DNA from 3 places in the Phyllobacterium sp. CCNWLW109 genome. Region 3 is predicted to be linked to each of the others. Evidence: predicted binding sites of a transcription regulator. Region 3 holds the regulator's gene; each other region holds the start of a gene.

Region 1 (2,275 bases), 610 kb from region 3:
CAGAGTTGCCCGAGTTTCTGGAAAAGCGTGCCAACGCGGTATTCGTGCCAGATTGATATGATGACAATGATTTGGATGCCTGCTGCATTATAGAATGCTATCGACTGGATAGCTGACAGGAGAGGGCTCATGGATCATCAAAATTTCGCCGCCGGGATTGCCGATATCGAAGCTGCCGCAAAGAGATTGTCCGGGCAGCTTGTGCCGACACGGCTGATGGAATCGGAAAGTCTCAACGACCGCTACAATGCGCGTATTTTCTTCAAGCCAGAATGCCTGCAACGGACCGGCTCATTCAAGTTTCGCGGTGCTTATAACCGTATCAGTCAATTTACGCCGGAAGAGAAAGAGCGCGGGATCGTTGCATTCTCTTCAGGCAATCACGCACAAGGCGTCGCAAGTTCTGCCCGCATATTCGGCATCAAGGCAGTCATCATCATGCCCAGCGATGCGCCACAGGTTAAGGTTGATAATACCCGCTCCTACGGGGCGGAGGTTGTGTTTTTTGACCGTTACACCGAGAGTCGGGACGTGATTGCCGCCCCCTTCATTGAAGAGCGTGGCATGGTTTTGGTGCCGCCTTACGATGACCCATCCATTATTGCGGGTCAGGGCACGATCGGGCTTGAAATTGCTGATGAAGCCAAAGAACGCGGTATCACGCTGGATGATGTATTTGTGCCCAGCGGCGGCGGTGGTCTCATCAGTGGCGTCTCGATTGCAGTAAAAGCGCGCTCTCCGCAAACGCGCATTTGGGGCGTCGAACCGGAAAACTTTGACGATTTGCGCCGTTCATTGGTCGCTGGTGAAATTCGCAGCAATGAGACGGGATATCGCTCAATCTGCGATGCAATTCTTACTGCTCAACCCGGCGATCTCACATTTCCAATCAACAGGCAAAATCTGGCCGGCGGCATCGCTGTTTCCGATATCGCCGTGCGCAAAGCCATGCGCGAGGCAGCAAGCCATTTGAAACTGGTGGTTGAGCCCGGCGGTTCTGTTGGTCTTGCTGCGCTGGCTTCTGGCGAAGTCGATATCAAGGGCAAGACGGTGGCGGTCGTCCTTTCAGGAGGCAATGTGGACCTCGACTCTTTCAGTAAGCTGATTGGGTCTTAATAGGTTTCTGACTTTAATCGTTGGTAGCTACCGCTATAAAAGCTGAACTCTTGTCATCAGTTTGTTACGCTGAACTTCTAGCCATTCTGGAACGGTTCTAATCCGCAACCCAGCCAGACAGCCAGAGGTCACGCCATGAATGATCAAACTCCCGTTTTCAGAACCAGCCAGCTTGAAGAGAATGATGGTCCTGGCCACAATCCGACCGACAATCCTACAATGGGCGAGCTCATTGCAGCTCGATTCTCCCGCCGTGGCTTTCTGAAAGGATCACTCGCGGTTTCAGCTATTGCAGCCACCGTCAGCCCGATGGCGCTGATGCTGGCTGATGATGCTCGCGCTGAAACCAAATCTGCTTTCAGTTTTGAGGAAGTAGAAGCCGGCATTGATGAAAAACACCATGTTGCAGCCGGATATGATGCGGATGTGCTTCTACGCTGGGGCGATGGAATTTTCGTGGATTCTCCAGAGTTTGATCCGCGTAATCAGACTCCGGAATCTCAGGCGAAGCAGTTTGGCTACAATAATGATTATGTCGGTTATATTCCGATAGATGGCTCGTCTGAGCATGGTCTTCTGGTCGTCAACCATGAATACACGAATGAACATCTCATGTTCCCAGGCATCGTTAAGGTTGCTGAGGGCAAGATCGAAGTCGCTCCTGCCGACAAGAAGCGTGTTGATATCGAGATGGCTGCCCATGGAGGCACTATTGTCGAGATCAAGAAGACCGGTGGTAAATGGCAGGTCGTCAAGGACGGCAAGCTGAATCGCCGCATCACCGCCAATACCGAGATGCAATTGTCCGGTCCTGTTGCCGGTCATGACCGTGTAAAAACCAATGCAGATTCCTCCGGCAGAAAAGTCTTCGGGACAATTAATAATTGTGCTGGAGGCGTCACGCCCTGGGGCACCTATGTGATGGCCGAAGAAAATATTCATGGCTATTTCACGGGCGAACTGGCTGCCGACAGCAAGGAAGCGGCAAACTACAAACGCCTCGGCCTTCCGGAGGGCAGTTATGAATGGGGCAAATTCCATGATCGCTTCGATGTCTCGAAAGACCCCAATGAAGCCAACAGGTTCGGATGGATTGTCGAAGTCGACGTGAACGATCCGGTATCTGTCCCCAAGAAACGCACCAGCATGGGCCGCTTCA
Region 2 (2,275 bases), on a different contig from region 3:
TGGCCTCGCCACCTGCGGAAAGGGGATAAAGCCAGCTGCGACCCGTCCAGTTTTTGGACGCAATATCGAATTCAATTACCCGTAATGCGGGCTGGTCATCAACCTTCTCAACAGCGCCGTCGTCCCCGAAAAGCGGACCTTCAAGCAGTGCATATAATTTGGTGCCGTCTTTTGATTGCGCCAAGCCTTCATAACCGCCGGAACGTTTCAGATTAAAGGCCGGATTTTTGAGCGTCGGATTGGCTGGTAACGTGATTGCAGGATTATCCGGCGAGCGAACATCCTTGTCGCCAACCTTGGTCGCGACGACATCCGTAACCTTGCCATCCATTGTTACCTTGATCAAATATGGGCCGAACTCTTCGCCCAGCCAGAAACCATCGGCAACCGGCTGGATGGATTCAATATCGAGATCGCTGCCCGTCAGGTAGCGTGTGTCGCTGGCCTCCATGACAATGGGGAAAGGCACTTTCTTGTCTGGGTCAGTCAGGAAAATCGTCTGCTTGCGCTCGACTGTTCCCTTGTCCCAATCAAACGCCAGATGGTGCAGCATCAACATTGCATCGACCGAATTCAGCTTCGTTCCAAAGCCATTATCCGACAATGACCAATATGTTCCATCGCCAATCGCCTTGATGCCGGAGAAGCCCTGCAAAGGTTGTCCATCAAAGGGTAATGACAAGCCGGTCAGCCTTACCCCATCCTTGCCCGGCACTGTTCCGAGTTCCACAGCGCGCTTGCGATCAGCGGTTGTAAACTTGCCTGCATGAGTCAGATGTTCCAGCGCGTTTTCCGGTGCCTTCACCATTGTGTTGGCAGGAAGGATCGCATGGGAAACGAGTTTGGCGGGAAACTCCTGTTCAGCCGCCAAGGCCGGCAATGCCATCATGGCGGTGGTAAGAAACAGAGCAGCGGAAATTGAGCGCATGGAGCATCACCATCAAGTTTGAAGTAAAAGTGTCCAGCAACGCTTAGGTGCTCTTTGTGTCCGTGATTTTATGGTTTCATGACATCCTGATGAAGGAGAGCACGCATCGTGAAGTTTGGAGGAGTAACTCCGATATTGTGATGAAACGGGCAAAAATTCTGATGGAGAACGGATTCAGGAACCGGATCACCGCAAAATTGATGAAACTTGCCGAAGAATCGCCGATTCTTCCCCAAAATTCTCTACTTCGAATTGCAATTTGATTGCGTTAAGTTGCAATCAAGCATTTGGAGTGCCTGGCTTCTCACTTTCAATCACATCGTTCAGCCGAACGAAACGGAAGCCTTTTTGCTTCAGTGCCAATATGCCTTTTACCACCCCGGCCCCTGCCGCCCGACTCGGCTGATTGATATGGGCGATGATGACATCGCCGTCTTTTGCGGCGGAAATCCGCTGCTCCACTTGGCCCGCAAGCAAGGATGCCCCCATGTCGGCATTGAGCGAATATCCTGCAACCCGGTACCCCATTTCATGAATGAGTTTCACTGCATCGTCGCTATAGCGAGCAGTCGCGTCGCGGTACCAGACAGGCTTTCCGGCGGTGGCGATCTGCATCGCATTTACACCACCTTCAATCTCAGATCGTATCGCGGGCAATGATCCGGCGGTCTTCAATCCAAACATCAAAGGCTGGTTATCGATGGCCGGAACATGGTTAAGCCCATGATTTTCCAATTCAAAAAGTTCTGGATGCGCCTTCATGATTGCCACCGAAGCAGCATTGCGCTTCAACCATCGGCCAGTAACGAAAATCGTTGCAGCGATCTTGTTCTCCACCAAAAAGCTGAGAATTCTCTGATCAGTCTGGCCTGAACAGGCGTCAAGAGTGAGCGCGACCTGCGGCGCCGCAGCTCCGCCCTTTGCAATGTAAAGTTGTGGCTCGACAAAATGCGGATGGTTCCCCGCATTGGCAGCAGTTACTGCGAGCGCGATGGAACATGTGACTAGAACTGTAGTGGTGAAACGCATTATATATTGCCGCAAGACGAGAGAACCTGCGGCGAACAGCACTTGGAACTAAGCGGAATTATGGCAATAAGCCTTTATTTTCCTTTGGTTTTTGCTGATGCCTGCGCCGCGGCAAGCCGGGCAATCGGCACCCGGAACGGTGAACAGGAAACATAGTCCAGTCCTACCTGATCGCAAAAATGGATCGATGCCGGATCGCCGCCGTGCTCCCCGCAAATTCCAAGTTTTATGTTTGGCCGGGTTGCCCTGCCTTTTTCCGCGGCCAGCTTCACCAGTTCGCCTACGCCATCCACGTCAATCGACACAAATGGGTCCTGC
Region 3 (2,275 bases):
ATATTGTTGAAGTCGGTGACACTGAAATGATGTTTACCAGCCCTACCGAAAAGCGCACGCAGGACTACATTACCGGACGTTTCGGTTGATCTCACGGGAAGAGGGTTAGACAATGACTGATACAGCACAACACACCGTCCGCTCTTATGACGATGAACTGAAGTTTCTGACGCACAAGATTGCAGAGATGGGCGGACATGCGGAGCGCATGGTCGAACAGGCTGTGTCGGCCATGGTCAATTCGGACAATGCGCTTGCCCAGCGCGTGATCTCTGACGACCTTATCCTCGACGCCGGTCAGCGCGAGATTGACGAAAAGGCGATCACCATCATCGGCAAGCGCCAGCCAATGGCGATCGACTTGCGCGAAGTAATCGGCACGATCCGCATTTCATCCGATCTTGAGCGTATCGGCGATCTTGGCAAGAACATTGCCAAGCGTGTCGTAGCCGTCAACGATACGCGCCAGACGCTCTCTGTCTATCGCGGCCTGCAGACCATCGCAGAACTGGCATTGACACAACTTAAGGATGTTCTCGACGCTTATGCGACACGCTCGGTGGCACAGGTCAATATCGTCCGTGAACGCGATGATGAGATTGATGCGCTTTACACGTCGCTGTTCCGCGAACTCCTGACCTATATGATGGAAGATCCGCGCAATATATCCGCTTGCACGCATCTTTTGTTCTGCGCCAAGAATATTGAGCGCATCGGTGACCATGCCACCAATATCGCCGAGACGGTCTATTACATTGTAACGGGAACACAGCTTCCGGCGGAACGCCCGAAGGAAGATCAGTCGCATACCGTTATTCTTGACGAGCCAGTAACGCCATAATTGCCGGAAGCAGACCATGCCTATAGCTCCCAGAATCACAGTCGTTGAAGACGAAGATGCCCTCAGTGTTCTCCTGCGTTATAATCTGGAGGCAGAAGGCTATATTGTCGAAACCATCAGCCGTGGTGACGAAGCCGAAATCGCCTTGCGCGAAAAGGTGCCGGATCTGCTGATCCTCGATTGGATGCTTCCAGGCCTTTCCGGTATTGAACTTTGCCGCCGCCTGCGTGCTCGGCGCGAGACAGAAATCCTGCCGATCATCATGTTGACCGCGCGCGGTGAAGAAAGCGAGCGTGTTCGCGGTCTTTCAACCGGTGCGGATGATTACATGGTCAAGCCGTTCTCGACACCGGAATTGCTGGCACGCATCAAGTCCATGCTACGCCGGGTCAATCCAAGTCTCTTGTCGCATGTGTTGAGCTTTGGAGATCTGAAACTTGACCGCGAACAGCACAGGGTTTTCCGCAAAGAGCGTGAACTCAAGCTCGGACCGACAGAATTTCGCCTGCTGGAATTCCTGATGCAGTCTCCGGGCCGGGTGTTCTCGCGCGGACAGCTCTTGGACAATGTATGGGGCGCGGATATTTACGTCGATGACCGCACGGTTGACGTGCATGTTGGCCGTTTGCGTAAGGCAATCAATATTGGCAGATCGCTTGATCCGATCCGGACCGTGCGCGGTGCAGGCTATTCCTTCGGATAGGATTAAAGAGCGTTTTTCTTTATGTCTCGGTCGGGAACAGAATCGGCGTTATATGAGCCAATTTGCGCTAGAGATGGCTTGCGCAAATGACCGGTAGTCTCATTTAAACAGAACTGCTTCTACCGGACAAAAAGCGCCGTGTTCCGAAAAGGGCTATTCGGCGGCAATCAGCGGGAAGTTTGTTGTTGGTAGCGGATCTGGCTCGACCAATGTCTCCAGAAGTGGCCGTTGGATAGCTGTGCCGCCATTGATCTCCAAAATATGCGTATAGAAGTTTTCGCCGGAAACCGAGCGTGGCGCTTCGATCTCATGCATCACGCTGATAACGGTGGTTCCGGCACAATGATCCTTGATGGCCTGATGGAAGGCGATCTTGGAGTCCGGGTCCAGCGCGCCGGTTGCTTCATCAAGAAACAAAACCGCAGGCTTGTGCAGCAATATGCGCGCAAGCACCAGTTTCTGCTTCTGGCCACCCGATAGGAGCTGGTCCCAAGACGTGCCATCGCGGCATTCTTCACCAAGGTTTTCAATAAAGTCGCCCATGCCGGCGCGGTGCAGGGCGGCCGCAACGGAGGAATCGCCAAAACGGCTTTCATCCATTGGGAGGCATACGAGCTGTTTCAGCGACACGCCGGGAAGTTTGACCTCCTGCGCCGCATACATTGTTGCCGCATCTTTCGGGTAAAAGATTTCACCACGGCCATAGCCCCAAAGCCCGTTCATTGCTTTGA

The links. Region 3 encodes PhoB, which activates phosphate uptake and scavenging genes when phosphate is short. Its sites were predicted from a motif close to TGTCATNNANCTGTCAT; they were not measured.
Region 1: the regulator PhoB is predicted to act here: its motif matches at 1,168-1,184, upstream of V9K92_RS11300 (PhoX family protein).
Region 2: the regulator PhoB is predicted to act here: its motif matches at 996-1,012, upstream of V9K92_RS07755 (esterase-like activity of phytase family protein).

What each region holds. Positions count from the first base shown of each region.
Region 1 is NZ_JBBCBK010000003.1:156,471-158,745, reverse strand. It holds gene V9K92_RS11310 (HAD family hydrolase) at 1-56, shown strand, start outside; gene V9K92_RS11305 (threonine ammonia-lyase) at 130-1,116, shown strand; gene V9K92_RS11300 (PhoX family protein) at 1,252-2,275, shown strand, end outside.
Region 2 is NZ_JBBCBK010000002.1:510,981-513,255, reverse strand. It holds gene V9K92_RS07755 (esterase-like activity of phytase family protein) at 1-928, opposite strand, end outside; gene V9K92_RS07750 (polysaccharide deacetylase family protein) at 1,208-1,957, opposite strand; gene ppdK (pyruvate, phosphate dikinase) at 2,032-2,275, opposite strand, start outside.
Region 3 is NZ_JBBCBK010000003.1:765,014-767,288, forward strand. It holds gene pstB (phosphate ABC transporter ATP-binding protein PstB) at 1-89, shown strand, start outside; gene phoU (phosphate signaling complex protein PhoU) at 113-841, shown strand; gene phoB (phosphate regulon transcriptional regulator PhoB) at 858-1,544, shown strand; gene V9K92_RS14295 (ABC transporter ATP-binding protein/permease) at 1,698-2,275, opposite strand, start outside.